Regions from separate parts of the Vibrio paucivorans genome, predicted to be linked through region 1. Evidence: predicted binding sites of a transcription regulator. Region 1 holds the regulator's gene; each other region holds the start of a gene.
What was found. The regulator CRP, encoded in region 1, controls carbon source genes, mostly activating them, when cyclic AMP is high. The targets are predictions, from matches to a motif close to TGTGANNNNNNTCACA.

Region 2: the regulator CRP is predicted to act here: its motif matches at 3,499-3,514, upstream of ACXABW_RS12225 (NupC/NupG family nucleoside CNT transporter).
Region 3: the regulator CRP is predicted to act here: its motif matches at 2,183-2,198, upstream of cdd (cytidine deaminase).
Region 4: the regulator CRP is predicted to act here: its motif matches at 3,679-3,694, upstream of recB (exodeoxyribonuclease V subunit beta).

What each region holds. Positions count from the first base shown of each region.
Region 1 covers NZ_CM133230.1:267,665-275,707, reverse strand. The annotation lists gene ACXABW_RS01265 (ABC transporter ATP-binding protein) at 1-1,548, shown strand, start outside; gene ACXABW_RS01260 (TIGR02444 family protein) at 1,545-2,024, shown strand; gene ACXABW_RS01255 (hydrolase) at 2,046-3,077, shown strand; gene ACXABW_RS01250 (YheU family protein) at 3,153-3,365, shown strand; gene ACXABW_RS01245 (phosphoribulokinase) at 3,465-4,334, shown strand; gene crp (cAMP-activated global transcriptional regulator CRP) at 4,577-5,209, shown strand; gene ACXABW_RS01235 (DUF1338 domain-containing protein) at 5,332-6,123, opposite strand; gene astD (succinylglutamate-semialdehyde dehydrogenase) at 6,317-7,774, opposite strand; gene astA (arginine N-succinyltransferase) at 7,826-8,043, opposite strand, start outside.
Region 2 covers NZ_CM133230.1:2,681,529-2,689,571, forward strand. The annotation lists gene deoA (thymidine phosphorylase) at 1-567, opposite strand, end outside; gene deoC (deoxyribose-phosphate aldolase) at 675-1,451, opposite strand; gene ACXABW_RS12225 (NupC/NupG family nucleoside CNT transporter) at 2,091-3,353, opposite strand; gene ACXABW_RS12230 (TatD family hydrolase) at 3,559-4,359, opposite strand; gene ACXABW_RS12235 (DUF5363 family protein) at 4,343-4,471, opposite strand; gene yaaA (peroxide stress protein YaaA) at 4,558-5,334, opposite strand; gene ACXABW_RS12245 (alanine/glycine:cation symporter family protein) at 5,460-6,890, opposite strand; gene ACXABW_RS12250 (DUF3545 family protein) at 7,609-7,788, shown strand; gene ACXABW_RS12255 (hemerythrin domain-containing protein) at 7,827-8,043, opposite strand, start outside.
Region 3 covers NZ_CM133230.1:1,769,104-1,777,146, reverse strand. The annotation lists gene ACXABW_RS08200 (hypothetical protein) at 1-287, shown strand, start outside; gene ACXABW_RS08195 (hypothetical protein) at 361-813, shown strand; gene ACXABW_RS08190 (hypothetical protein) at 855-1,166, shown strand; gene cdd (cytidine deaminase) at 1,240-2,127, opposite strand; gene ACXABW_RS08180 (CidB/LrgB family autolysis modulator) at 2,626-3,306, opposite strand; gene ACXABW_RS08175 (CidA/LrgA family protein) at 3,307-3,672, opposite strand; gene sbcB (exodeoxyribonuclease I) at 3,732-5,156, opposite strand; gene ACXABW_RS08165 (sodium:solute symporter family protein) at 5,621-7,381, opposite strand; gene ACXABW_RS08160 (bifunctional 4-hydroxy-2-oxoglutarate aldolase/2-dehydro-3-deoxy-phosphogluconate aldolase) at 7,734-8,043, opposite strand, start outside.
Region 4 covers NZ_CM133230.1:2,561,894-2,569,936, forward strand. The annotation lists gene recB (exodeoxyribonuclease V subunit beta) at 1-3,580, opposite strand, end outside; gene recC (exodeoxyribonuclease V subunit gamma) at 3,888-7,346, opposite strand; gene ACXABW_RS11745 (TDT family transporter) at 7,441-8,043, opposite strand, start outside.

The sequences.
Region 1 (8,043 bases):
AAATCACGCGCTGCTGAACTCCTCGATGGTCTAGGCTTTAGCCAGCAGCAAATGAGCTGGAACCTCACACAGTTTTCTGGTGGTTGGCGTATGCGCCTAAACCTCGCGCAAGCTTTACTGTGTCGTTCAGACCTACTGCTACTCGATGAACCGACTAACCACTTAGATCTCGACGCGGTTATGTGGCTTGAGCGCTGGCTACAAAATTACCCAGGAACGCTGATCCTCATCTCACACGATAGAGACTTCCTTGATCCAATTGTAGGACGCATTGTCCATATCGAAAACCAAACCATGAATGAGTACACCGGTAACTACTCATCATTTGAAGATCAGCGTGCGCAGAAACTCGTCCTACAACAAGCCATGTTCCAAAAACAGCAGAAGCAAATGGCACATATGCAAAGCTATATTGATCGCTTTCGCTACAAAGCCTCTAAAGCGCGCCAAGCACAAAGCCGCATAAAAGCACTCGAGAAAATGGAGAAGGTGTTACCCGCGCAGTTCGATAACCCATTCAGTTTCGAGTTCAGAGAGCCTGCCGCACTACCCAACCCAATCATGATGATGGATGAAGTTTCTGCTGGCTACGACGATACTCTGATCCTTGAGAAGATTCGCCTTAACCTCGTTCCGGGTAGCCGTATCGGCCTACTTGGACGCAACGGCGCAGGTAAATCGACTTTAATTAAACTGCTTTCTGGAGAACTGACACCACAAGGCGGTGATTTAACTTACTCGCAAGGCGTCAAAATTGGCTACTTTGCTCAGCATCAGTTAGAAACGCTTCACCCAGAAGAAACGCCACTGCAACACATGATACAGATCGCGCCTGATAAAAACGAGCTGGAACTGCGTAACTACCTAGGTAGCTTTGGCTTCCAAGGTGATAAAGCACTAGAAAAAGTCGCTCCGTTTTCAGGTGGTGAAAAAGCTCGCTTGGTATTAGCGCTGATCGTTTGGCAAAAACCAAATCTATTACTGCTCGATGAACCAACCAACCACTTAGATTTGGACATGCGCCAAGCACTGACTCTCGCGCTACAAACCTTCGAGGGGGCGATGGTGATCGTATCGCACGACCGCTATCTACTTCGCGCCACAACTGACGACTTGTACCTGGTCCATGATCGCCAAGTCGCACCATTTGATGGCGACCTCAATGATTACTACAAGTGGCTAACAGAGCAACAAAAAGCAGAGCGCAAAGAAGCGCAAGCACAGCAACCAGCGAAAGACACCACTAACAGTGCAGCAGCGAAAAAAGATCAAAAGCGCAGAGAAGCGGACTTCCGCAAACAAACCGCCCCAATTCGTAAGATGCTTACTCAGCTTGAAACGAAAATGGACAAACTTTCGCAGGCACTTGAAGACGCAGAAACACAATTATCAGACACTTCACTGTATGAAGCAGAAAATAAAGCTAAACTTAATCAGGTACTCGCACTTCAAGCCAGCAGTAAATTCGAATTAGAAGACGTCGAGATGGACTGGATGGCACAACAAGAAGTCCTTGAGCAGATGGAAAAGGAATTCAACCAACAATGACTATAGAGCACGTCCGCATTTCGTTAACACTGGAGCGCTTATGGCAGTTTAGCTTGCAGTACTACAGCGTGCGTGAAGTGAAAGAGGCGTGCTTGCAGCTACAAAACCAGTTCCACGGCAATGTAAACCTACTGCTGCTACTCAAGTGGCTTGATGAACAGCAGGTCTCTTTTCGTGACGAAGACTGGCATAAAGTCGAAGAGTGTTTAGGGCGCTCAGAAGCACTCCTGCATAGTTTCCGTGAGCTTAGACGCAAAGCTAAGGTTCACCTTCCTGATACCTTATATCGAGAATCCCTGCAATTTGAGCTACAGTTGGAAAAGCAACAGCAATCGGATTTAGTCGATTGCATGAACTCACTGCAGCTTACCAACAACCAAAGTGAACCACTCACACTTCGCTACTGCAGACAATTAGGTGGAGAACATCTGTTCCAAGCATTTTCAGAGCCAGCTCCGACACAAGTGAATCAATAAGCTAATCCACAAAGACTGCCTATGACTCAATTTATTGCCGCGACAGGGCTAACCAACCCTCACCTACAAACACTTGCCCCGCGTTTTATCCGCAAGCAGGCGCTGTTTTCACCTATTTGGCAAACATTGGATACGCCGGACAACGATTTCTTAGATCTCGCTTGGAGCGAAGACTGGAGCAATGAGTCTGCACGTAACAAACCTGTCTTTGTACTTTTCCATGGTTTAGAAGGCTGCTTTTACAGCCCCTATGCTAATGGGTTAATGGATGCCTTCGCACAAGATGGCTGGCTATCTGTGATGATGCACTTTCGCGGCTGCAGCGGAAAGCCCAACCAACAAGCCCGCGCTTACCACTCTGGAGAAGTAGAAGACGCTCGACTGTTTTTGGAGCATTTAGATAATCTGTTTCCCAATCAACGTAAAATCGCGGTGGGTATCTCTCTCGGCGGTAACATGCTTGCCAACTACTTGGCAAAATACAATCAGCAGCCACTGCTCGATGCCGCTAGCATAGTATCAGCGCCATTAGATTTAGGCGCCTGTTCAGAACGAATTGAGGTGGGGTTCTCTCGTGTGTACCGACGCTACTTACTCTCTTCACTAAAGAAGAGCGCCCTACAGAAACACCACTTATTGAAAGGTGAACTGGGGCTGTCGTACAACAGTATTAAGCGAGTGACAAAGCTTTATGAATTTGATGACCTGATCACCGCTCCGCTACACGGCTTTAAAGACGCACAAGATTACTATCAGCAGTGTTCTGGAATTCACAAGCTCAAAGACATTAAGCTCCCTCTTCAGATCATCCATGCCAAAGACGATCCTTTCATGACGGATCAAGTGATTCCGAAGTTCGTTCTACCCGACAACATCGATTACCGCCTATTCGCGCAAGGGGGGCATGTCGGCTTCGTTACGGGTAGCGTGTTGAAGCCACGCTTTTGGTTGGAAGAAGCTCTCCCTGCTTATTACGAAAGTTTCACTAGTGCTAAATCTCCTATCGACAGCGAAGCGGCAGAAAACTCTGACGCAGCTCAGCTATACGTATAAACTAGGAAAAGCGCGCAAATCAGAAAAGTCGCGTGGAAGTAAGAGTCAATCGCATCATAAAGTGAAGAGGTATTTATGATCATCCCTTGGCAAGACATCCAGCCAGACACACTAGAAAACTTAATCAAAGAGTTTGTGCTCCGCGAAGGCACGGACTACGGCGAAATGGAGTTTTCGCTACAAGATAAAGTTGACCACGTTAAATTGCAGCTGCAAAACGGTGAAGCAGTCATCGTTTTTTCTGAGTTGCATGAGACAGTTGATATTCAACTTAAAAAGCATCTATAAAGCTGATAACGCACGTAGTGCGCCAAAGTAGACGTTTTTCTTTGCCGTGCTATAGTGGGCTTTGCTAACAAGTAAGTTACTTTTAAGACAAGGTTTGTCATGTCTGCAAAACACCCGATTATTGCGGTGACTGGTTCTTCAGGAGCAGGAACCACCACCACTTCCGAAGCCTTCCGCAAAATGTTCAATATGATGAACGTAAAACCTGCATGGGTTGAAGGCGATAGCTTCCACCGCTTCACACGTCCAGAAATGGATGTGGAGATTCGTAAAGCGCGTGAGCAAGGAAAACACATCAGTTACTTTGGCCCGCAAGCCAACGATTTCCCAACCCTAGAAGAATTTTTCCGTAAGTATGGTAACGAAGGGGTTGGCCAAGTCCGCCGTTATCTACACACCTTTGACGAAGCCGTGCCTTACAATCAAATGCCAGGTACGTTTACACCTTGGCAAGATTTGCCAGAAGACTCCGACGTCCTATTTTATGAAGGCCTCCATGGCGGTGTCGTTGATGGCGAAGTCAACGTGGCACAGCACGTCGATCTACTGATTGGCATGGTACCTATCGTTAACCTTGAATGGATTCAGAAATTCGTTCGAGATACTCGCGATCGTGGCCATTCCCGTGAAGCCGTGATGGACTCCATTGTCCGCTCAATGGACGACTACCTAAACTACATCACGCCACAATTTTCTCGTACTCACATTAATTTTCAGCGTGTACCCACGGTCGATACGTCTAACCCATTGAATGCGAAAGGCATCCCGAGTTTGGACGAAAGTTTTGTCGTGATTCGCCTACGTGGCATCAAGAATGTCGACTTCCCATACTTGCTTGCGATGATTGATGGTTCGTTTATGTCGCGCCACAACACGCTTGTTGTACCGGGCGGTAAGATGAGTTTTGCTATGGAACTGATTGCAAGGCCAATCCTACAACAACTCATCGAAACTGGAAAAATTGGCTAGATAACCCTACAGAAAAGTCGTTTACTTTTCATACCGTGATCATGTGCACACTTTTGCTTAAAATATCCGTGCTATGACCCGATTAAAATCAAGAAATCGTACCCGGAAAAGGGTACTATTCTTAACCGAAACACAAGTTAGCTTGCAGCATTTGTAAAGTGCTCTTATCCTAGTAAGTCAATTTAAGGCTTAGCTAAAATATGGAAAGCGGCAAGCGTACCCTGCAGAGGAAGTGAGATATTATGGTTCTAGGTAAACCTCAAACCGATCCAACACTAGAGTGGTTTCTTTCACATTGTCATATTCATAAGTACCCTTCAAAAAGCACGCTGATTCACGCGGGCGAGAAAGCTGAAACTTTGTACTACATCGTTAAAGGTTCAGTAGCGGTTCTTATCAAAGACGAAGAAGGTAAGGAAATGATCCTTTCTTACCTAAACCAAGGCGACTTTATCGGTGAACTTGGTCTATTCGAAGAAGACCAAGAGCGTACCGCTTGGGTTCGTGCTAAATCTCCTTGTGAAGTTGCAGAAATCTCATTTAAGAAATTCCGTCAACTTATCCAAGTTAACCCAGATATCCTAATGCGCCTTTCTGCGCAAATGGCAAGCCGCCTACAAGTGACTAGCCAAAAAGTAGGTGACCTAGCGTTCTTGGACGTGACTGGCCGTATCGCTCAGACTCTTCTGAACCTAGCGAAACAACCAGATGCAATGACTCACCCAGACGGCATGCAAATCAAGATCACTCGTCAAGAAATCGGCCAAATCGTTGGTTGTTCTCGTGAAACAGTAGGTCGTATCTTGAAGATGCTTGAAGAGCAAAACCTGATTTCTGCTCACGGTAAGACTATCGTTGTTTACGGTACTCGTTAATCTTCACTGATTAAACCAAAAATTTTAAAAGCCACCAATGGAAACATTGGTGGCTTTTTTGTTTTTCTGACATTGTGAAACCAAGCAGATACCACAAGCGAAGTATCTGCTTTATCGCTCGATTAGCCGTTGGTGCTCTCAAAGATTTTATCGGCGGAAGCAGCTACAAACCCTGGGTAGAGTTCACCATTAGCCATAGGGTAGCGTTTAGCGAATTCATAGAAGCCACCAGGAATCACCTCTGCGCCTTCAGTAAAGTTCACTGGCACTTTGTCTGCCATCGTCGATGATTGCTCTAATAATACCTCTGGAGAGCCCTTCACTTCGCCGCCCGACTCATTGATAGTAAAGCCTGCTTCACGCAGGTGGTCATTCACGCCTTTTACTTCATCAAACGCATTTAGCTGATTGACACTCACTGTAAAGTGGTTAGCACCGTATCCATGAGCAGCAAGCCAAGAAGCGTACTCACTTTCTTTGGCCAATGTTTGGAAGTCAGCATAGCTTAGCTCCCATAATCGCCCACCAGACAAGAATTCATGACCTTTTAGCTTACTATGATCCAATTGCTCTACGAGCTTGGCTACAATGCTCTGTAGCTGCTTTGAACACTCTTCCACTTTGAGCTCGCTGATGAACACTTTAGGCTGGGTAGGATCTGGGTGCTCATAATGCTTCGCCACCAACTTTTTACTTTCAAATACATAATCGCCACAAGCTTTATAGCCAACGTCTAAAAACGGCTGCGCCAGCGTTTCGATACCTAGCGGTGCGACATTAAATGTACGCAAAGCAATATGATCATTGATCAACGCTTCGTCTTCTTTTAGCAGTTTGTGAACCTTTTCAGCAGAAGGACATAACCTTGCAATGTAGTCTGTCCATAGCGAATCAAATAATACCGTTGGCGTCATGTCGCCTCCTTGTAGAGCGTGTTGCTTAATTGGTTGTGGTTATTGGAAATCTACGTATAAAAATGGCTATCTATTGCAGGAAAACGACGCACCACAATCAGATAGCCACTGAAGCTCTTTAGGCTTCTATTATTTTTATGTGGTTCAGTCGCCGCATTGACTTAATACCATGGCGACTTAACTCTTAACATCGTTACAGCGCTAGGCCTGGGCTAAGGGTCGCTGGCAGTAAAGTCTCTTGCCCCTCCATAGATGCCATTGGATACGCACAGTAATCCGCCGCGTAGTAAGCACTTGGACGCAAGTTACCCGACGCGCCAGGGCCACCAAACGGTGCATCACCACTTGCTCCCGTTAACTGGCGATTACGGTTTACGATGCCTGCACGAATATGATCAACGAAGTAATCCCACTCTGCGTCGTCAGTTGATACCAAACCAGCAGACAACCCAAAGCGAGTGTCATTTGCCAATTCAACCGCCTTCTCTAGCCCTTGATAACGCACTACTTGCAGTAGTGGGCCAAAGTATTCTTCATCCGGCAAGTCAGCAATGTTTGTCACATCAATGATACCCGGTGAGACAAACGCAGCCACGCCAGCTTGGGCTTCAACTAGGCTTTCTCCACCAAGCGATTGTAGGTTTGCTTGAGCGTCCAAAATGAACTTCGCTGCTGCTTGTGAGATTTGCGGCCCCATAAACGGTGCTGGGTCTGCAAATGGTTGGTCGATACGAATGTTCTTGGTTGCTTCAACTAGCTTAACGATCAGCTGGTCACCTTTCTCACCTTGAGGTACATACAAACGACGCGCACAAGTACAACGCTGGCCTGCACTAATAAATGCAGATTGGATAATAGTGTATACCGTTGCATCTAGGTCGCCATATTGGTCAGAAATCACCATTGGGTTGTTACCGCCCATCTCGAGAGCTAGCATTTTACCCGGTTGACCCGCAAATTGACGATGTAGGATATGACCAGTATTCGCACTACCCGTGAACAGTACGCCATCAATGCCTTTCGCATCCGCCAGAGCAATACCGGTTTCTTTCGCGCCTTGCACAAGGTTAATCACACCAGCAGGCAGACCGACCTCTTGCCAAAGCTTCATGGCAAATTCGCCCGTCCAAGGCGTTTGCTCTGAAGGTTTGAATACCACCGTATTCCCCGCAAGCAGTGCTGGGACAATATGACCGTTTGGTAGGTGGCCTGGGAAGTTATAAGGGCCAAATACCGCCATCACACCTAACGGGCGATGACGGAGTACGATTTGGTTACCTGCCGCTTCACGTTGCGCTTCGCCAGTGCGGTCATGATAGGCGCGAATTGAGATGGCAATTTTACCTGCCATTGCCGCCGCTTCAGTGCGAGTTTCCCAGATTGGTTTGCCCGTTTCTTTGGCAATGATCTGCGCAATTTCTTCGCTGTTCTCTTTCACTTTTTCAGCAAACGCCAAAACGATTTTTTCACGCTCTTCGAAACTGAGCTTTTTCCAGCTAACAAATGCCTCACGCGCTGCTTTTACCGCTGATTCCACTTGAGCGGGTGTTGCGCTGTCGCCTTGCCAGATCACTTCGTTGTTAAACGGACTGATTGAGTTCATTGCCTCGCCTTGGCCCGCTACCCATTCACCTGCAATCCACTGTGTCATGTTTCTATCCTTCTAAATTCGACTGTCTAAGTTCAGTTTCAAGACAGGCTATTACTGAGCCAACATGCGGACATAGCCGCCCTCTTCCACTTCGAGCGCTTTCGCAACGCTAGCAGAGATGATCACTGTTTCCGTCGCTTGGTCGTAAGCTGCTTTCGCTGCGCCGGCACGGAAGTTTTCAAACGAGGTATTCGAGATTAGATAATCTTGAGAGCTGGTGTGCTCAGCGATTTGTACCTTGGCACGGAACGAGTGGCGTACCGACTCGA
Region 2 (8,043 bases), 900 kb from region 1:
CGATAGGATTGAAGCTGTAATTAGCGAGATATTATCTACCGTCGCTGTGATATCGCGAGTGGCGTATACACGTTTGTCAGCAGGAGCTAAATCGCCCGTTTGACCAATAATCGCCACTCCAGCATCTTTCGTGACATCACCGAATACTTCATTCGTTGGCGTGATGTTGTAGCCAGGAATAGACTCAAGCTTATCGAGCGTACCGCCTGTATGGCCTAAGCCGCGACCCGAAATCATAGGAACGAAACCACCACATGCCGCAACCATAGGACCGAGCATTAGAGACGTCACATCGCCTACACCACCAGTTGAATGTTTATCAACGATTGGGCCAGCAAAGTTCATGTGGCTCCAATCGATCACCATGCCTGAATCACGCATCGCACACGTCAACGCAATACGCTCTGGCATCGTCATTTCATTAAAAAAGATTGCCATGGCAAATGCAGCGATTTGACCTTCAGACACGCTGTTGTTGGCAACACCCTGAATAAAGAAGTTAATTTCTTCGGCAGTGAGAACTTCGCCGTCACGCTTTTTACGAATAATTTCTTGAGGTAAGTACATTAGATCCTCCCAAGCAAAATGCTTTGGTTAGTAAGGGAAAGAGGTAGGCAAAGCGAAAGATTTCACTTTGCCTGTCAGACTTTTTGTTTTCAGCAGTGAGCAGCCAATTAGTATGCGGCTGGGTCTGCAGTCTCGTCTGTTACTTCTAATGTATTAAGTAGGTTGGTTAGTAGGCTTGATGCACCAAAACGGTAGTGCATGTTATCTGCCCAATCTGCACCTAGAAGCTCATCAGCCATTGCTAGGTATTGCGCCGCATCTTCAGCTGTGCGAACACCACCAGCAGGCTTAAAGCCAACGGTTTTTGCAACGCCCATATCGCGAATCACTTCAAGCATCATACGCGCGTATTCTGGAGTTGCATTCACAGGCACTTTACCTGTTGAAGTTTTAATAAAGTCAGCACCTGCTTCGATACAGATTTGCGATGCTTTCTTAATTAGCGCTTCTTCTTTTAGTTCACCCGTTTCGATGATCACTTTAAGAAGAATATCACCACATGCTTCTTTACACTGTTTAACTAGCTCAAAGCCAACTTTCTCATCACCTGCAATAAGTGCACGGTATGGGAAAACCACGTCTACTTCGTCTGCACCGTAAGCCACTGCTGCTTTTGTTTCTGCAACCGCGATATCGATGTCGTCGTTACCGTGTGGGAAGTTAGTTACTGTAGCAATGCGTACTTCTGGAGTACCTTGCTCGCGCAGTGTCTTCTTAGCAATAGGAATAAAGCGAGGGTAAATACAAATTGCAGCTGTGTTACCTACTGCTGTTTTCGCGTCGTGACATAGCGAGATCACTTTTGCATCAGTGTCATCGTCATTCAGCGTAGTTAGGTCCATTAGTTTAAGTGCACGTAGTGCTGCTGCTTTTAAATCGCTCATTTCTATCTCCGATCAATATATTCAATTAGTTCACTACTGCTGGTCATACCTAGTATAGGTGGTATGTCAAATATCAGCAGTCGTCACAAATGAACGGACTTGGTTCCCTGAAGACTCGGCATATACAGCGAATTTGTATGCCAATTGCTATCCTTGTCACCGCACAGTACCAGTTTGGTCTATGGCACAACAATCTAGGATTGAGGTGTCTAACGTTATACCCTGGCGCTCATCATACTCCTTGTATTGCAAGCCACCAGCTAAAAACTATCAGTGCTCGATTAACCTCATCATGAAGTTCTTTAGGCATCCACATATCACGTCAATACCCAGTATCGATACCATATAGATTATAGATATTCGTCGCAAAACTATAGTTGTACATAGAGCGCAAACGGTTTGTATCTCAAAAAAGATTCTGCTCAACGATTGCTCAATCTTCTGACTAAGCAATCGATTTGAATCCAATACTCCCAACAGCTAATTGGGCACGCTTCTTTCTAATCATTTGTTCGCAGTTAATGCCGTTAGCGGGCAAATGACGACGAAAGAAAAACAAAAAAGCCCCGTAGTACACAGTAAACTGTGCAACTACGGGGCTTTATAAAACGGCGTCTATATAATCTTTCGCTTACTTAATTAGAAAGATAGGAAGAAGCCAGCGATTGTCGCCGCCATTAGGTTAGATAGCGTACCAGCACACACCGCTTTCACACCCATACGAGCGATATCAGAACGACGGTTTGGAGCTAGACCACCTAGACCACCTAGTAGAATCGCAATAGAAGAAAGGTTTGCGAAACCACATAGAGCGAATGCGATGATTGCTTGAGTCTTCTCAGACATTACTGCACCAGTTGCTGGAATAACTTGAGCGTTTTCACCAACGAAAGGTACGAAGTTTAGGTATGCAACGAATTCGTTAACAACCAGTTTTTGACCGATGAATGAACCAGCAAACGTTGCTTCAGCCCATGGAACACCGATTAGGAATGCTAGTGGTGCGAACAACCAACCTAGTAGAAGTTCTAGAGTTAGGTTCTCCATACCGAACCAACCGCCAACACCACCTAGGATACCGTTGATAAGAGCGATTAGACCGATGAATGCTAGTAGCATTGCACCAACGTTAAGTGCTAGTTGTAGACCAACAGATGCACCGCCTGCTGCTGCGTCGATTACGTTCGCTGGCTTATCTTCGCCACCGTCGATGTCGCCGCCTATCTCTTCGTCAGGCTGGTCAGTTTCTGGTTTGATGATCTTAGCGAATAGTAGACCACCTGGTGCTGCCATGAATGATGCTGCTACAAGGTACTCAAGAGGTACACCCATAGATGCGTAACCAGCAAGTACACCACCAGCTACAGACGCAAGACCACCACACATTACTGCGAATAGCTCAGATTGAGTCATTTTAGGTACAAACGGACGAACCACTAGAGGTGCTTCAGTTTGACCTACGAAGATGTTCGCAGCTGCAGACATTGATTCCGCACGAGAAGTACCTAGTGCTTTCTGTAGGCCACCACCAAGAATCTTGATAACCCATTGCATAACACCAATGTAGTAAAGTACAGAGATTAGCGCAGAGAAGAAGATTAGAGTTGGTAGTACTTGGAAAGCAAAGATGAAGCCGATACCGTCAACAGAGAAGTTAACTAGGCTTCCGAAAAGGAAACCAGTACCGTCTTTACCAAAGTCGATAACGCTTTGTACACCTGCAGAGAAACCTGCAAGAAGGTCACGACCCCATGGTACGTAAAGAACGAAACCACCGATTAAAAATTGAATAGCAAAAGCGCCACCCACTGTTCTTAGATTAATAGCTTTGCGGTTGTCAGACAGTAGTACTGCGATTCCTAGCAGAACTGCCATACCGACTAGGCTCATAAACAGGCTCATAGTTTATGACTTCCTTATTAGTTATTTATTGGCGTGTTACAAAAATTGGTACTCAAAAGCGGGGTGATTATACTCATCCCTTGAATGATAAAGTAATGCTACCCTCACACTTTCTAATAAGATTCATTGCACGCTCACTTATTTATGTGAGCCAAATCACCATTCACACTACCCACAAACATTGAAAGAACATTTTCTTTCGAATTTATTCACAAATACCGAATAGCAGGTTGCTATTTTTCCAAGCCGCACAAGCAATCGTTTGCATTGATTCTTCTTTCAACAAGCAGAGCGTTTCTAAGACATTTACTAACTGTTTGGGATGATTTGGCTGTCCTTGATAGCCATTCAATGGCATATCAGGCGCATCGGTTTCTAGCACTAAAGAACTAAGTGGCAAGCGAGCAATAGCACTGCGTGTCTTTTGAGCTCTTGGGTAAGTTATCGTTCCTCCGACACCAATATGAAACCCTAAGTCAACAAACTGCATTGCTTGTTCGTAACTGCCCGAAAACCCATGTAAGACACCGCCTTGTTGAAACTTATGCTGCTTTAGTGTTCGGGTGAGTTCATTATGAGATTTGCGACTATGCAGGATAACGGGCATCTTGAGCTGTTGCGCCAGTTGCAATTGCAGCTGCAAGTAATGCTGCTGCACCTGCTTATCAACTTGAATGGCAAAGTCTAAGCCTGTTTCACCAATCGCTACGCACTTTCCTGCTCTTCGAGTAGCTAAAAAGTCTTCAAGTCTAGTATCAACGGCGGGCTGTTCTTGCGTAAGAAAGTAGGGATGGAAACCAGCAGAATAGTAAATAGAAGGATATTGAGCACTTAGAGCATCAATCTGATGCCAGTTCTGCTCGCCGATAGAAGGAATGAGAAAACGTTGTACTCCCTTTGCTGTAGCTTTCTGTAACTGCCCTGCAAAGTCTTCAGAGAACTGGGGGAAATCTAGGTGGCAATGGGTATCAAACAGCGGAAACGAGGTATTACTTTCGCTCGTCACGAGAAGGCTCTTTCCTGTATGGCACGCAGCTGCGCTTATTTTCAGGCGTTAATCCCATCGACTCACACCACGCGTCATATTTTGCTATCAAACGTTTAAACCAAGTCAACATCGCAATCTCACTGCCTCGCTATATCATAAAAGATGAACGCCCCTTTACTATTCTAGCGTTGAATAAAGGGGCGAGCGTTAGGTCGTTTAGTTTTGCTCTTCGCGCTTGAAAACGAGCTCTTTAGCTGAAGACTCTTCTTCAACAAAATAATAACCAGCAGTATTAAACTGAGTCAGCGCCTCAATCGAATCAACACGATTCTCAATAATGTAGCGAGCCATCATACCGCGCGCTTTTTTCGCATAAAAGCTGATCACTTTGTATTGACCATTTTTGCAGTCTTTGAATACTGGCGTAATCACTTGGCCATCTAAGTTCTTCGGCTTAACCGCTTTAAAGTACTCATTCGAAGCAAGGTTGATAAGCACATTGTCCCCCTGCTCATTCAAAGCTTCATTCAGCTTATCGGTAATTACATTGCCCCAAAACTGATACAAGTTGGTGCCACGTGCGTTGGCCAACTTAGTGCCCATTTCTAAGCGGTACGGCTGCATCAAATCGAGAGGCTTTAGCAATCCATATAGACCAGACAACATACGCAAGTGCTTTTGCGCGTAATCGAAATCTTCTTCAGATAAGCTTTCTGCTTCTAACCCCGTGTATACGTCACCTTTAAAAGCCAGAATTGCTTGGCGTGCATTATCCGTTGTGAACTCTTCGCTCCATTGTTCGAAGCGAGCAACATTAAGACCTGCGATCTTATCGCTCACCTTCATTAATGCGGAAACATCTGCAGGCGTTAGCTTACGACACTCTTCAATAAGCTCAGCTGAATGCTCGACCAAGTCTGGTTGAGTGTAGCGCTCTGTAGCGAGAGGCGATTCATAATCTAAAGTCTTGGCTGGTGAAACAACGATAAGCATGACGGTTACTCTACTAATTCTATTTATTGGCAATTTTATGGGTATAGATTACAAAAAAAGCCATGCTATGTCTGCATGGCTTTCTCTATAACTCTAATCGTTTATAACGATGGCGCTAACAGCAATTATTTTTTCTCGCTATTGTCCCAGATACCGTCTTCTAATTGTGACTTCAACTCTGGGAAATCGTCTGCGTTGAAAGTTGGTACTTTGCCCGCTTTCAATTGCTTGTTGTAGTCTTTAGCAAGCTTAATCACAATACCAGACAGTAATAAGATAGCCACTAAGTTAACAATCGCCATTAAGCCCATTGAAACGTCAGCGAGCGACCAAACAACTGGCAGAGACGCCACTGCACCAAACATCACCATGCCAAGTACAATAATACGGAACAGTCCTAGACCAGCTTTGTGGTTATGCTCTAAGAAGATAAGGTTTGTTTCCGCGTAAGAGTAGTTGGCAATGATTGAAGTAAACGCGAAGAAGAAGATCGCTACCGCAACAAAGATACCACCCCAGCTGCCCACTTGTGAGCTGAGTGCAGTTTGGGTCAACTCGATACCAGTCACTTCACCGTGAGGTACATATTCGCCAGACATCAAAATGATGGCCACAGTCGCAGAACAGATAACAATCGTATCCATAAATACACCTAGCATCTGAACATAACCTTGTGACGCTGGGTGCGGTGGGTACGGAGTCGCTGATGCCGCAGCATTTGGCGCAGAACCCATACCCGCTTCGTTCGAGAATAGGCCGCGTTTGATACCGTTGATCATCGCTTGAGCAATTGCGTAACCTAGGCCACCCGCAGCCGCTTCTTGCAAACCAAATGCACTCTTAAAGATCAAAGTCAGTACCGCTGGCAGTTTCTCGATGTTCATGAACATCACAAACAGCGCCAATACTAGGTAGGCTAACGCCATTGCAGGAACAATCAGCTCCGCTACTTTAGCGATACGCTTGATGCCACCGAAAATAACCACTGACGAAAGTAGAACAACCGCAACGCCAACGTAAGTTTGATCCCAACCAAAGGCATTGTTCATTGCACCCGCGATAGAGTTAGCTTGAACCGCGTTAAAGACCAAACCGAATGCGATGATAAGAAAGACAGAGAATAGAACCCCCATCCAACGCATACCTAGGCCCTTCTCCATGTAATAAGCAGGGCCACCACGATAGTTACCATCATCGTCTTTGGTTTTATATAGCTGTGCTAGCGTGCTCTCGGCAAACGATGTTGCCATGCCCAGCATTGCAATTAACCACATCCAGAAGATTGCGCCAGGGCCACCCGCCGTTAATGCTACCGCGACGCCAGCCATATTACCTGTGCCGACACGCGCCGCTAGACTGGTACAAAGAGCTTGGAAAGAAGAAATACCAGCGCTGTCTGCTTTACGACTGTTCTTTAACACTTTGAACATGTGGCCAAAGTGACGGAATTGAATGAAGCCAAGTCGCACAGTGAAATACACGCCGACACCGACCAGTAGATAAACCAGAATCGATCCCCAAAGTAGATCGTTCATTAAATTAATTATGTCTGTCACAAGAACCTCTCAATAGGTGTATGTGCTGTTCTAAGCTAAGAGCTTAGCTCTGAAGTAGGCATGCCGCTCGTTAACTTCCTTGCAAGCATGGTCATGGTGTTTTTGATTTTATCGAGCCTATTTCAGCGGAAAAGCGTGCTTTTACACGCCAGTTCCAATCAGCAAAATTTTTGACGGCGGGATAATGCAGCTTGAAATCGTAAAAATCAATACTCAACAACACACTTATTAATGTTATTTTTCACTATAAATACACCTTTAATTAACACAATAACAAACATCAAATACACAAATAAAGCACAAACAAGCACCAAATCAATAACATTTCAGCACGTAATAACTTTTAACAATTCGCAATTTATAAACCTTCCAGCAAGCCTGACGAAATAAGGTTTCGAGTCATTCGTACAATTTGATTATTAATCGAAAATCTCAAATCTAGGTCATGACCTCATCGTTCAAATATTCAGCATTACCTGTGAGCGCGACTTCATACATGTCTTTAACAAGCAAAAAAATTAATTTAATCGTTTGCCTCAACTCGTTTGAACAATAATTAACCATCAATTGTCAGGTTTTTGTGAGTATTGGTTCAAAATCCGCATAAAACCTTCATCGAAACGAAACAAATGAGAAACAAATCAAAGATAGGCTTCAAGGTAATGTGATATTTAAATTATTCCCATCAGGGTAAAACTAATAAAAACAGAGGTGGCTTATGGAAGGCATGCAATTAGACGATGTAATGGAAATGGATTTTCCACGTGGTAAAGCAACTCGCTCAAAACCTGTGAAACGTAAATGGCGCGAAATAGAAGCGATTAAGGATCGCCAGCGTCTGCAGAAAGAACTCCTAGAGATGGATGTCTGCTTAAAAGTTGAAGACTTAGATATTTAGAAATAAAGGCGCCAATGGCGCCTTTATTCGTTTCTACACTATACATATTCGCTATCAGCTTGCTTCACTCGCTGTGCAAGCTGCTGATATCGGTCAGCGATCGTTTCGCCAAAGACAGGATCATCTTCCGACACACTCCAGCGCGACTCTACTTCTTGCCAGTCCTGCGTGGTAAATGTTTTATTGATGAGCGGCAGCACCGATTGTTCCTCTGTCTCGAGATGGCGCTTTTGACTCAATACAAACTCTTCTAAC
Region 3 (8,043 bases), 1.5 Mb from region 1:
ACAGCTCTTTACGGCCTATGCGAGTAAGTGATGAAACTCTCTTTTCAGACTTTAACCAGCTCCCAGAACCTGAATATCTAGACCAAGAGATTAAGATTGAAGATGAATATTGGTTGTACTCAATAAAAATAATGGAAGAAAAAGGCGCGGATATACATGTGTGCTTTTTAGATAGAGCTAAGCAAGGTAACTACAATGCTCAAACCCCTTTTGTTATAAGGCTTTATGCTGATAGATATGTCGCTACTGCGCAAAATTCAGATGTTTGTGAGGAATATGCAAAGTAACGTATCGTATGATTTGTTGTCGAAAGAGCGTGGAACCAATCATGATTTAATGAAGTTACTAGAGATATAAGTAATGCCAGAACTCAAGTTATTTATCGTACTTTTCGGTTTAGCATTTTCGGTTCACTCCGCACCGATCAAACTACAAGCATCTTGTAACTTTGAAGCACCAAACAGCGTTAATTATTTCTCGATAACGTTTCAAGCTAATGGTACGGCAAGAGTTGAAGTTAACTCGAACCAAATCTACGTAATAGCCAAAGAAGTTAAAGCTAAAAATCATAGCGAGTTTTTCTATCAGTCGGTAGACACCGTTGGTCGTGCAGGCGCATATTTAAATTGGAATGGTTTCAGTACGAAACATCCAATGTTTACTTTGGAAAGAGTTAATGAACGAGACTTTGTTATCCACTGGAAAGGTTTTTGGGATAGAGAAACAGTGAAATACACGTGGAATGAAATTGGTTCCAAAGGACCAGACCTATATAGCGAATCGAGTGTTTTACAAAATTGTGCTTATTACTAGCGATGAATGAAGTTCATTACGTAGGACTTAAAGTAGCGTGTTTGTTAGTACTGTCGGCAATCATACCTTTACCTGCCTCTGCTGAAGTACTGGATAATAAAGGTTTGCATACTGTACCTTCTGATGCTACATGGAAAGTAACTGAAATAAAAAGAACCTCTTGTGAGGTGTGTACCGCTGACATGTATATCCAGAGTGGTAGTGTGCAAATTAACGGAGTTTGGATTTCAGGAAATTTCGAATTCTCGATGGACGATGAAACTAAGGTCGTATTGGGTAGTGATGCGGTTTTTGCACTCGGAGATGTTGTGAATAGCATATCGATTGAGAGTATTGAAGAAAGTGCTAACTAATAAAGTGATATACATTCCTGATATAAAAACGCCTAGCAATTGCTAGGCGTTTTTCTCATTTATCTAAGCTTATTTAAACAGCTAGATAAGAAACTGGGATATCTGGGTTGATAACTTCCAACGTCGATTGGGTATCCGCAAGGTGGCTAATGCTACCGTCTGCCATCTCTACTAGGGCTGCTGATTCAATATTATCGAACGATTGTCCGTCCATCAGGATCTGAATTAAAGCAACTTGTAGAGGAGGTAGGCTAGGGTTAAACGCCGCGTTCTCAGCATATGCGCCATGGTAAGAACTACCATTATTTAAACGGAGTGCAACCCCGCTAAGGTTCTTCGTGTAAGGGGCATAGCTGCGGTTAAGTGCAGCTAGTGCCTGTTTAATCAATTCATCTTGATCATCACACGTTTTGCCATGGTGAATTTCAGCCATTAAGCCTGACTCGATTCCTAGATCTGCTGGGCCAAATGATTCTGGCAAATACTCTTGTAGAGTCATTTCGTCGCGCTCAGGCAGTTGAACAATTAACTCATTTGCAGTGGTTAATTCGTTCATAAACTGTCGGCAGTGACCACACGGACTAAAGTTGATAGTGATATCAGAAATGCCTTTTTCACCTTTCATCCAAGCGTGGCTAATTGCGCATTGCTCGGCGTGCACCGTTTGGCCTAGCTGTGCACCAGAGAACTCAACATTAGCACCGAAATAAAGCTTACCAGACAAGCCGCGTACAATCGCACCAACGTAAAACTTAGATATAGGGGCGTAAGAATAAGCCGCAGCGAATGGAAGTAGTGCTACGCGTAGTTCCGCATCGTCTAGGCCAGAGATTTTAAGAAGCTGATTGAACTGCTCTGCAGACAGTGTTGCGTCAAAGTCATCGGCTAATAGGATCGGACCTAGAAAGTCAGTAATAGGCTTTGGCGCGTCTTTTAGCGCCTGTTCAATGCGGCTCTTCATTAGAAATCCTTATTTAAGCGTTGAACTCTATTCTATGACACAAATGAAACATTGCTGAGATCTTAATCACAATAATTAATGTAATGAATTTTCAAGTTGCATGGTTAGAGTGAGATCACACATGATATCGATTTCATTGCGAGATTAAGTGAAGCACGTCGAATGGGGGCTAGGGTCTGTTGCTCTTTCGTGGTTAAGTTTTGTTCGAGATAAAATCGTTTTAGGCGAGGCGAAGACTTTGTAGCCTAGTCATTCTAAGCAAAGAGTCTTCAACGAAGCATAAAACGATTTTAACGGGGGCGCCTAGCTCGAACCCTTCGGGCAGCCTTTGTGGTTCATTCCTACTGCGTTATCGGCTTCTCATGTAGATTAGCTACACATCAAAGCCTCTGCCTTGTATGAATTTCCCACAAAGTGCTGCAAAAATCATCTCGAAAGATTAACAGACCCTCTTCATTCGACGTGTTTGAAAGAGATTTGCGATAAAGAGGTTGTTTTTTATAGAGAAAGTAACCAGACAGAAAGTGCGAAAATACTAGGAGCAATGATTGAGGTAATAACACCGCACACGACCAACGCAAGAGAACTGAACGCTGCATCTTTAGGATCCTTCTCTGCACAGGTAGCGGTACCTAGTGCGTGGGATACTGTCCCCATTGTTAAACCCTTGGCAATCGGGTGGGTAATGTTTAACAGGTTATAGATCGGATAAGCGAACATTGCGCCGAACAAACCGACAATTAACACCAATATTGCGGCAATCGCAGGTTCTCCACCAAGGTGGCTTGATACTTCCATGGCAATAGGTGTCGTAACGGATTTACCTAGCAAACTGGCGATAAGTTCTAAATCAACCTGCATGGATACGGCGATCATACTGGCAGTGAGCATAGACATAATCGATCCCACACCACAAGCGAGCATGATGATACGCCAATTCGCTCGTATTTGGGGTAACTGCTCATAAAGAGGGTAGGCGAGCGCAACTACAGCGGGCTGAAGTAGGTAGCTAATCCATGTGTTATCGGCGTAGTACGTCTCAAAAGGAACTTTTAAATAGACGAGTATCGGTATGATAATCGCAATACTAATGAGTAGAGGGTTCAAGATTGGGTTATTGAACTTTTGACTAACCCAACGAGCAAAGAAAAAAACGATGATGGTAACGAGTAACCACATTTACTTGTTCCCCTTGTTTAAAAATCGATCGAGGAACAAGCCTAGTGTGACCATAACAATAATGGTACCGCCAACTGCACTGGCTAAGATAGGTAAAGCGTTAGCGATAAGCATATCGAAGTGCACCATGAGGCCGACACTGATAGGGACGAATAACAAAACCATGAATCGGATAAACAAACTCGCGCTTGGCTGAACCCAGTCGACAGGTACGAGTCCTGATGCCATCAGCCCAAACAGCATTAGCATACCAAACACACTCCCTGGCACCGAGACTCCGAGTAGTGACTGAAGAGCGGTTCCTGCGAAGAGGCAGAGGAATATGAGCCCCATAGAGACGATGTACTTTAGAATTTTATTACCCATAAATGACAATGTATTAAGTTGTTGAAGCACAATCGCGAACCGAGTGGTTCGCGTATTCATTAGGACGTTAGCTTTTGAACGTATTGATAGACCGATTTTAAAACAGCAATCTTCTTTTCATCACTTTCATGTTCGTGAACTAAGTTTTCTAGGTTTAGCATGTAGTTTTCAATGTTGTTCTCGAAGTATTCACGACAGTGGTTTGCCCAGCGGCTCTGTTCACTTTCGTCGAGCGTCCATGGATAGTGACGAGCGCGATACTTAAACAGCAAAGGTTGGATTCTAGAGTCACTGAAAGTGATATCCAGTGCCGCTAGATTATTTGGGTCAGTTTCACGGATGATATCCATCGAGGCTTTATCTGCTGGTGAGAAGAAGCCATCGTAGAGCTGCGTATCAACATCGCTGCTCTTTTCGTATTCACGTTCAATGTTGTATAAGCCAATCAGTTTTTCGCGTACTTCTGGGTGCTTACGTATGATGGCCAAATTGGCAAGACATTGCTCGCGGTCGATGCCAATTGTTTCAGCGTTTTCGGCAGTCAGTGTTTTTGCAGGCGCAAGAATCGGGCACTTGTTTAAATGTACCAGTTTAATTGGCACAGGCAGCTCATCTTGCCCGAGCTCGGAACGTTTGGTGTAAAGTCGCGTGTGTAATTCTTCTACCGATAAATCGATTAAAGGCTGTGGATCTTTTGCCAGATCGACAACAATCACTGCATTCTGATTGGTAGGGTGCCATGCGACAGGCACAATCCAGCTGGTGTAATTACAGTCGCGACCAAACATGCCAGACACATGCATGAGTGGAGTCATGTTGACGATATCCACTAGCTCGTTCAGCTTTCGTTTGTGGCGCATATCTAAGAAATAGTTAAACAATTTTGGTTGCGCTGCTTTTAGCTTTTTCGCCATTTCGATGGTAGCGATAACGTCTGCCATCGCATCGTGGGCATTTTCGTGTTCAATGCCGTTGGCGACGGATAAATGTTCGAGCTTAAAGCTAGTGTAACCTTCATCATTTTCAGGCCACACTACGCCTTCTGGGCGTAGGGCATGACAAGCGCGCATGACATCAAGTAAGTCCCAACGTGAGTTCCCGTTTTGCCAACTCCAAGCGTAAGGGTCGAAAAAGTTTCGGTAACAAGTGTATCGAGTGACTTCATCATCAAACCGAATACTGTTATAGCCAAGGCTGGTGGTTTTAGGCTTGGAAAGCTCTGCGTGGATCTTAGCAATGAATTCGGGTTCAGGAAGCCCTTGCGATGACGCTTTCTGCGGAGTAATTCCGGTGATGAGTGCCGCTTCTGGCGAGGGAAGGTAATCGGAAGGTGGCTGACAATAAATGACGAGCGGTTCACCGATGATATTAAAATCTGCATCGGTTCGAACTCCAGCAAACTGACTTGGTCGATCTTTAGCTGGGCTGGTGCCCCAAGTCTCGTAGTCGAAGAAGAAAAAAGTGGGTTGTTCGCTATTGTTCATGCTTTCCGCGCTTTGATATCCAAATTTTAAAGATGACCGACCATGGCAGTGGCCCTTTAGTTACGTAACGATCATACGGCTTAGTAGCCGTGTAAGAAGTTCTTGTTGGCGTTGCAGTTTGCTACACGGCGGAACACACAAATAGTTTGGTTCCGAGAGAAAGAAAATTATCTTCTAATACGTTGACGTATAAAGGCTTGTGAACATGGTTACTCGTGCTGTAAGTATCCCGTAATCGTGGATAGGAAAGCAAGGTAAATCGAACAATGTATCTATTGAACAGGGAGGGGAATACGTTGAGTTTTGGTTATGAGGGGACGAGTACGGGCCTATATCAGATAAGCAGAGCGCAAAACGGATTAACTGGGTGGCTATGGCTTGTCCAACATAGCGATGTGTATTTTAGCACTAAGCATAAGAAAACGGCCCTAATATAGGGCCGTTGGGTTTAATAGGCTGGGTAGCTATTTAGCAACCGCTCCATTATCTAACTTCTTTGGTGAACTTTTTGCCGCGTTCATCAATAGGATACCTACAGTAAGAACAATTGAGCCACACAATAGGAACAGTAGTCTGCCTGTTGGCTCATTTGGAATCAGGGCCATTGCCAAGATACCGAAGCCTGCCGTACTGATTAACTTACCTAGCATTGAGCGCTGTTTAGTGTCTAGGTTTTGCTGTTCTTCACCTTCAGCAACTAAAGGCGTGTTCCAGTTGGTGAACAGCTCGTCGACTTCTTTTTCACGCTCTGGTGACAAGCCTTTGTAGAAGCGAGTCGATAGTAGGAAGAAACTACCAGTAAAGACTACGTGTGCTGCCAGGCTTAGAGATACTCGAAGATCTGACCACTCACGGCCTGTTAACGTTTGCTCTAAGTTGAACCAGTTCTCGATATCTTCCGCTTGTAGAGAAATACCGAAGATGTAAGAAACAAAACCACCTACAACGAGCGTTGCCCAACCAGCCCAATCTGGCGTTTTACGAATCCACATACCAAGTAGGACAGGGATTAGCATTGGGAAGCCAATCAGTGCACCAACGTTGAGCACGATATCGAATAGGCTCAGGTGACGTAGCGAGTTGATGAACAAACCGATGCCAATGATGATGAAACCCATCATTACAGTGGTGGCTTTGCTCACAATCACGAGTTCTTTCTGGCTCGCTTGAGGACGGACATACGGGCTGTAGAAATTCATTACAAAGATACCCGCGTTACGGTTTAAACCAGAATCCATTGAAGACATTGTGGCCGCAAACATTGCTGACATAAGTAGTCCAACCATACCTGCAGGCATAACGTTTTGTACGAACGCTAGGTAGGCTGCATCGCCACCAACATTACCGTACTGTTCAGCGAAGTCAGGCATAAAGGCCGCGACATACCATGGTGGTAAGAACCAAATCAGAGGGCCAACAATCATTAATACACAAGCAAGCCCAGCTGCTTTACGCGCATTTTCACTGTCTTTCGCCGCTAGGTAACGATATGCGTTGATACCGTTGTTCATTACACCAAATTGCTTGATGAACAAAAGGACTGTCCAAAGGATGAAAATGCTTACGTAGTTTAGGTTGTTACCAACATAAAAGTTGCCTTCGAAATTGTCTACGATATTGCCAATGCCGCCACCATGGAAGTATGCCGCAATCGCACAGGTGATGGTCACTGCCATGATTACTAGCATTTGCATAAAGTCTGACGCAATAACCGCCCAAGAACCACCGGTAACCGCCATTAGCATCAGAACCAAACCGGTCACGATGATGGTCGCTTCCATCGGAATGTTGAATACTGCCGCAACAAATATGGCTAGACCATTCAACCAGATACCAGCTGAAATCAAGCTGTCTGGCATACCAGCCCAAGTGAAGAACTGCTCTGAAGTTTTACCAAAACGCTGGCGGATGGCTTCAATCGCTGTCACTACACGTAGCTGACGGAATTTCGGAGCAAAATAGATGTAGTTCATGAAGTAGCCAAATGCATTGGCTAGGAATAGGATTACGACGACAAAACCGTCGTTAAATGCGCGTCCTGCGGCTCCTGTAAACGTCCATGCTGAAAACTGCGTCATGAAGGCGGTAGCACCTACCATCCACCATAACATCTTACCGCCACCTCTAAAGTAATCACTGGTCGACGTGGTGAACTTACGGAACATCCAACCGATAGCGATTAAAAAGAAGAAGTAGGCAAGAACAACAAGGGTATCAATAGTCATCTTTTCAGCCTTTTTTAAGTTTCATTATTAACTGGCATCTAGATTACTCCGTTTATGATTTTATTTGTACTACAATATGCATTTATCGTGATCTAAACCGCATGTTTATTTAACTGTTAATAGCTCGAAATATCTATGTTTATCAAGGTTTTTTGAGTCTTTTTAATAGGGTTTCGCTAAGTCGTTGATATTAACTAAATAATATAATCATACAAAATGGTGTTTTGTGGACACTGGCTTTGATTAATGTCGAACTAAGTATGACGGAAATTCTGGAGTTTTGGCGGTGGGTACTTCACGTATTAAAAAAGCGAGCATAAAGCTCGCTTTTTAGCAGGGCAGCTGTTGCAGGTTAATCGTTCACAAAGGCTACGGCGTCACGTACAAGTGCGCCAAGCTCTTCCCATTTGCCATCGTCGATAAGCTTGGTTGGAACCATCCAAGTCCCACCACATGCAAGGACAGAAGGAATAGATAAGTATTCATCCACGTTACTGAGGCTTACACCACCGGTTGGCATGAACTTGACTGGATAAACTGCGGTAAGAGCTTTCAGCATACCCACACCGCCGGAAGGTTCTGCAGGGAAGAACTTAAGCGTTCGCAACCCCATTTCCATTGCTTGCTCCACAAGACTTGGATTGTTTACGCCCGGTACGATT
Region 4 (8,043 bases), 1.0 Mb from region 1:
CATCGACGCTTTGCCCATCGATGAGTCTGTCCATATCTTTAAGAAACTCTAGGCTTGGTTTGGCAGAGAAAATACCATGCTCGCTTTCTCCGTCCATTCCTCTAAGGAATAGGTAGTAGACACCACCAAAGTGCTGATCGTAGTCATAATCTGCGATTCGACTGCATAAGAAGCGATGTAGCGCTAAGGCATAGATTTGATATTGCAGGTCATAACGATGATCTGCCATGGCAGATTTTAGCGCCTCTCCGTGATAGAAACCGACTTCGTCACCAAGGTGGTTCGATTTCCAGTCAAGGACATAGTATTTACCTTGATGCTCAAACACCAAGTCAATAAAGCCCTTCAACATACCTTGAACGGTATAAAACCCTAGGTCACCAGCCTTAGCAGATAAAGGATCATGACGTTGGATGACGCGATTTAATGCGGGCGCCGCCAATACCTCAATCGGTAGCAAGAACTCCATCTCAACTAATCGTTGGCTTGGCCCTTTCTGGTTAAGCAGCAAAGATTTGCCATCCAGTGGCGTAGCTAACACGGTATCAATCAACTGCTGTAAAATCGGTAGCCAGCTTGGGTCTAGCTGCTCGCTGTCGAGAAGATGAGTGATAATCTCAGTATTCGCTTCGCTAGTACTTGGCTCGGTAAACTCGACTTCTTCGAATAACGTATGCAGGAAAGTACCGGGCCTAGCGCCGCGCGGGAAAGTGAAGATGGACTGCTCTGGTTCAACTAACTCATCTTCATCGTGCTCATCGGAAGAGTCAATATCAAGATGCATTAAGTCGGTAAAGGCATCTGAGCTATGATGAGAGCCCTGTTTTACCAATCCAGAATAACTGGTGATTCGCCAATCTCGATCAATCACACTTTTCAGCTCGCTTGCGGTTAAATCTTGCTGCTGCGAAGTATGGGCAACGAAGACCTCTTGTTGTGGCTCTGGTAAGTCACTTAATCGCACACTTTCAAGCCCATCAACATGCTGTTGGATAGCATTAGTGAGATCATTGATCCCCCCTTCTTTACCATCTTGTAGCAAATACCCCATCGCACTGTGATGAACACCGGTTGGCTCTTTAGTAAAACGACCATTTCTTAGTGGCGCAGCCCCAACAAAACAGCCATAAACGGCACGGGTAAGCGCTACGTAGATTAGGCGTAGATCTTCAGCAAGGCGCTCTTTATCAGCTTGCGCTAAAGAAGTATCTTGCCCAGTAATATCTAAAATGGTTTTGTCTTGTTGCTCATCATAGTATTTTGCTTCGCTAGCCTCGCGATAGCTGAGAACAAAAGGCAAGAACACCAGATCATATTCCAGACCTTTCGATTTGTGGATTGTTACGATTTGCACCAAATTACGCTCTGATTCCAAGCGTTGGATTTGGTCTTCGCTGCCACCTAAACCATTTTGTGCATCACTGATAGCTTGAGCCAACCAACGCAGTAAACCATGGTCACTATCGAGCTCCTGACTTGCTTGCTGTAGCAGCTCACCGATGTGCATCAAATCAGTCAGTGCACGCTCTCCACCTTCTTCTTCTAGTAAACGCTCGGCAATATGTCGCTTGCTCATCACACTGCGCAACATAGGGAGCACGCCTCGCTGAGTCCAGAGTTTACGGTACTCTTTAAACTCATTGATTGCGTTTTCCCACTCATTTTCATCGTTGTTGAGTTTGTCTAAACTGCCCGCATCGAGAGCAAACATTTCAGAAGCTAAGCTTGCTCGTAAGGCGCGATCATTTTCCGGCGTCAGTACCGCTTGCAATAAACGCTGAATATCTTGAGCAACAAGCGAGGTAAACACACTGTCTCGGTTTGATAGATAAACACTCGCAATACCTTGTTTGGCGAGTGCCTCTTTCACCATACGACCTTCATTACTGGTTCGAACCAATACTGCAATATCACCCGCCTGAATCGAATGCTCTCCTTTGCCATCGTTAAAGAACGCTTGCTCATTTTGCGCAGCCGTGAGAACTGTTTGGATTTGATCCGCGGTAGCCTTAGACATTGCCTCTAAGTACTCACCTTTTGGTAATGGCTTCTCGTCGGCATCTTGCAGCCAATAAGTGAGCGCGGGTTGCTTTTGACCACCGATAGTCCAAACGCGTTTATCCGCGTTGGGGCTAGAGTCGACAGGCAAGAATGGAATATCTTTATCGTAAATAAACGGGCTCGAAGGCAATTCAAAAATCTGGTTTACCGCACTGACCATATCCGCGCTAGAACGCCAGTTAGTACCTAGAGTGAAGTGCGACGAAACCTGATTACGCGCTTTGATGTAAGTAAAAATATCTGCGCCACGGAAGCCGTAGATTGCCTGTTTAGGATCACCGATCATAAACAAACCACATTCAGGATTGTTCAAATAGATACGGCTAAAAATGCTGTATTGAAGAGGATCGGTATCTTGGAACTCATCAATCATAGCGACCGGATAAAGAGTTCGAATCCGCTCTGCCAGTAGCTCAGATTCATCACCATCAATAGCGGCAGAAAGATTAGTCAGCAAATCATCAAAAGAAAGCCACTGTTTTTGCTGTTTGGCTTTTGCCAACATTTCGCGACAATGTTCAATCGCATGGGCAAGAATAGGCGCTTTGAGACTGATTGGCGCAGCAAGGAAAGCATCAATCGCTTCAAAAACAAGGTGCTGCGGCGCGGTGCCTTTCGGCGTTTTCTCAACCAAGGTATTCTGGGCAAACTTCTCCAGTTTGTCTGGATAGTCATAGCCTGTCGTTTCTGTTGCCGCCCACACATTGACCGCTTCGAGCCAAATCGGTAATGACTTTTTGGTGTAACTGCGCTTGTTGACGTCAGAGTCACTAATCAGGGCAAAAAAGTCATCCTGATGCTCTCGCCATAGCGATTTCAATTCATCGATACGCTTTAGATTTTGTTGATGTAAGTCCGCTAAACTTCCACTCATCGCAGCAACAGACAGGCTCAGTGGCGCACCAGTCAGATAGCTAGTCACATCGCGTAGTAAATCAGAGGGGGCATTCCAGATTCGGCGCACTTCTCCGGCTAAATTAAGCGGCAAAGGATAGAAATTACGTCGCCAGTAATCGGTAACAATCTGAGCTTTAAGATGACTCTCATCGGTCACAAATTCGTTGTTAAAGCGACTGCCTGATTCAAATGCATTTTGGGTTAACATACGTTGGCAAAAGCCGTGGATGGTATAAACCGCGGCTTCATCCATTTGCCTTTCCGCTTGCAAAAGGATCTCCGCGGCTTGTTTGTGGTCACTGAACTCATCAAGTAAAGGCTCAATCACAGGGTCGCTACTTTTACCTCGGGCAAAAGCAAGACGAGCATCGTGAATTCGAGCGCGGATTCGGTCTCTAAGTTCTGCGGTTGCCGCTTCCGTAAATGTCACCACTAAAATCTGATCGACCGTCAACGGCACCGGATGTTTGGTCTCGGATGTACCGTGACCGAGAAGCAACCTTAGGTATAAGCCAGCGATAGTAAAGGTTTTACCTGTACCCGCCGATGCCTCAATCAATCGTGCACCGTGCAAGGGAAAAGTCATGGCATTAAGCGGAGTAACCATTGACGTTGCTGTCATAAAATATCTGCCTTTTTACTGAAATAGCAGGACCCAAATGTGATCCAGACTCTAAAACTCAAACTATCAATACAAGCTATTGAATTATTGGGAGGGGGTGAGATCTTTCTCACGGTACGTCCACACCCAAATCGCTACTATGCGCGCCATGTGTTGAGCAACTCTAAGCTTGTCTAAGCTGACTAGTTGCAACAAGCCCACCGAATAATGGTCCCTCTGACCTGTGGCCGTACAGCGAACGCCCTACACTATAATGATTTACTGGCGGCCACCTACTTTCCTTCAACCTATTTTCCACTAAGCTGATCTATTGCGCGTCTTCACTGGTCTTTGCCTCTAGTCGAGGTGTTTGCAGTACCAATGTTGTGATGGTGCGTGCCTGCGCTGCTAAATTATCATTCCAACTTGGCCAGATACGCGAGATGTATGGGTTATTGCCTTCACCTGCTGCCATAAAACTATCGTTAAATGTATCGGCCATTTTCTTAAGTGATTTCTCTTCATCATCCACCCAGTTTCCGCGACTGAATCCCGCTTCAACACCCGCTAATGCAGTTCTCGGGAAATAGCACAACGGCTCGGTCATACCTTGATAGAACAAACGAACCAGCTCAGATAACAAGCCATGAGCGTAGCTAGCATCTGCAATTTCAGGGTAGATAAGATGAACAACCCCTTCTTTGCGATCATAGCCAATCATATGGGTGCGCTTACTAATGCCCATCGCCGACATTGCTAGGTGGTCTATCCAAGCGGACAAGTAGTCTTGTGAACGAATCTTACCGCTGCGAAAGCGAATCAAGCCCGACTGATAATACTGTGTCAACCAGCCAGTTAGGTTGATCTTTTTATCCTCACCTAAGACATCAAATGTCAGTTTTACTTCGAGGTCATTAGCTTCGCTGCCACATAAGAAGGTCAGTTTTTCCACTAGCTCCTGCGCCTGAACTCGATTAGTTTCAAACTCGATATCACCAAATGCGCCAACCGGTAATTTCCCTTGAGCACGTTGCTGCTTAACAAAGCTTTCAATCACACCTTTGCTATCTTGACCACCCGAAAGCTGCTGTTTGAGTAAGCTATCTAATAAACTGTCGCGCATTTGATAGCTTTCTAAGCCATTGAGCACAAAGGGCTCGTCATCTTCCATTACCGGCAGCGGTGGCTCAAACATCACCTTTAAGCGGCGATTGAAAAAGTATTGCACTGGCAAACGCCAGAAACGTTGCAGCTCAACCAGATCCAGCTCTAATGGGTAGGTGGCATCGAGTAAGTAGTCTTGCAGCTGTCGATTAAATTCACCGCTTACCTGGCCTAATCTATTTACTGCAGGTAACCACTCTTTAGCATAACTTGGATGCTCACCGACAAACGCGGTGGCACTAAACGGCACCAGAGAGTGGTGAGTGATGAGTTCTGATAGCAGTTTTTCTCCAGACTTATCACTCGCTAACACCTCATCTCCATCTAGGCGGTAGTTTTGATGGCAATACTCCATCAGCTCAGAAACCAGCACCGATGGCACACGTTCGGTATTGTCTTGGATTGAGCGGCCAACATAGCTGATGTATAGCGTTTGCTGTGCAGACAGCATGGCCTCTAAGAATAAGTATCTGTCATCATCCCGGCGAGAGCGATCCCCTGGTTTGGTTCGCCCATTCATCAGATCGAAGCCCTCTGGCGGCATAGAACGTGGATAGACACCATCATTCATGCCCAGTAAGCACACCGTTCTAAATGGAATAGAACGCATCGGCATCAAGGTACAGAAGTTAACTTGTCCAGCAAGGAAGCGTTGGCTGATCCGCGTCCCCGACAGCTTGTTGTTCAAATAGGTGGTAATAATCGCCGGAGATAATGACTGCTCGAAGGCTGCGTCAGTCAGTTGCTCTTTTAAGTGGGCTAAGGTGTCACGAATCGACTTCAGCGCCGCCTCACCTTCGAGTTCAACACTAAAGAAATCATCCAGCAGCAAAGTAAGTATTTCGCGCCAACTATCAATTGGTTGAGTTTGTACTAGTTTGTGTCGGTAATCGCTGATCGTTTCAATAAAGTGCGCCAGCTTGCCCGCTAACTCCGCTCCCATTCCTTGCACTTCATTGTATGGTGACAGCGCCCCTGACTTGGATTCAAACAGCCCTGCTGATTCTGGCATGGCATAGCCAAGTAACATGCGCTCAATACCAAACTGCCAAGTATTTTGTGCTGTCTCAGGTAAATCAAACTCTTGTCCTGTGGTCGAATTCAATCCCCAGCGAATGCCCGACTCTTCGACCCACTGTTTGGCGAGAATAAACTCATCTTCCGTTAACCCGAATCGAGCTAAGATCGCCGGAGTTTCAAGCAGTTCGAGTAACTCAGACGCCAAACAACGGGTGTTTGGCAGGTTAACCAACTGCATAAATGCATTAAGGATTGGGCTTTCTTGGTCGGCGGTACGGTCAGAAATAGAGTAAGGGATAAATCGTTCACCGGGTGCGTTGCCAAACACGGCTTGAATGGCTGGGCTGTAGGCATTGATGTCGGCCACCATGACAATAATATCGCGCGGCTTTAAACTTGGATCGGCATCAAACATCGCCAATAGCTGATCATGTAAGACTTCCACTTCACGCATCGGGCTATGGCAAGCGTGCAGCGTGAGGGATTTATCGCCTAATTGCACCACTTGTTTATGCGTACTGCTTTCCAACTGATGATCATCTTGATGCTCTTCAAGATTGAGAATGTCTGCTTGAAGTTGATGCAGCAATGAATCTCGCTCGACATCAACAAAGGCTTCAATCTCATGGGACTCTAGCTGCGAAAGAAGATACATGTTGTCGCGCCCTAACTTACCCATTGAAGCGAGTAAGCTGTTCCCCACCGCATCGGTATGTAGCTCATCAAGTACGTTATCTTCAATCGAGCCTTTAAGTTGCTCACTCTCGCCCTGTTGCTCTGAGTGGTCTTGATTCCACACCACATGTTTGCGGTGTTTTGCCGCTAAACGCGCTAAGAACTTTCTGTCTCGTACTTCACCCCAGTAGTAACGACAAGGGTTGGTAAACATCAGGTGGACATCAATATGCTCGCCAATGGCTTTAAGCGCATCCAAATAACGTGGCGGCAGTGAGGTAATTCCGAACACAAACAAGCGCTGAGGCAAGTGTTCAAAACTGCCCTGAAAGTTTTCTAAGCTATCGATAAAGTGTTCGTACAAGTTGGCGCGATGATAAGGTGACTGACCTAAGGCAACGGTATGATCGTAAAGCGCTTGCCATAAAATCGGCTGCCAAGGGTGCTCATCTTCCAATTCCAATACCGCTTGCCCCGCTTCCCAACTGGCAATCCACTCTGGTCGATAAACCAAATAACCATCAAAGATATCGGCGATTTTCTCTGAGAGTTGATAAAGCTTGGAGCTGTCTTCGTCTTGCTCTAGATAACGTTTAAGTGGCTCGAACTCTGGCTGATTCAAAAGCCTAGGTAAGATGTGCATCAACTTCCACGTCATCGACTCTTTGTTAAAGGCGCTACGCTTAGGCACGTCTGGCAGCACCTCTGTAAACATATTCCAGATGAAGGTCGCTGGCAGAGGAAAATCAATGTTCGCGGCTACACCAAACTCTTTAGCCAGTTCCATCTTCAACCACTGAGACATCCCCGGGCTTTGCACCAAGATCTGCTCTTTATCGAAAGGGTTTTCTAATGGATTGAGACGAACGAGCTCAACAAGCAGTGACTTTAAGACATCGACTTGGTTGGAATGGTAGACAGTAAACAAAATGCACTCACACTAATATTGCCGCTATTAAGGCCAGATTAGCATAAGTGCATAACGTAGCAGAGAATAATCACCGCCTGACTCAGTCAAAAGGCTACGCATTACTCACTGTTAGTTTGTGGGGTTGGTAAAAGTGCAGGTAACGTATAGCGACATAGCTCACCACGACCGTTGCAACGATTAACTCTAGTCCAGCAAGAAAGTGAACCTGGTTGATGTATTTAGCTGCAACGCCAACCGATTCCATCCAGTGAGTAAGTTTGAACAAAGCTGTAGCACTAATAACAATTGGGAACGTAAACGCCGCGTAGCCTGGGCTAAATGGTAGGCGTAACAATCTAAAGAAAGCCAAGTAGATAATTGCAGTCATTAAAATCGCAATACCAAACAACAGACCAATGATCACTGGTGAAGGGTCGGCCGTTACCGTTAAATATCCAGCTAACGACAGGCTTGCAGGCGCTGCCATGATAGCCATAGTAGGTTTCGCTGCATCAGGGATTTCGTGGGTAAACATAAAACGATAGATCATCATTGGTAACATTACTGCGTACGCCAGCATACCAAAGATAAGTGCACCGTTAGCGATTGGAGCCAATACAGGATTACCAGAGAACGATACATCCGCCACGATAATGCCTACAGGTGGAACAAACCAACTCGGCACCATATGGTGAAGCTCAAACTGCTTTGCTCT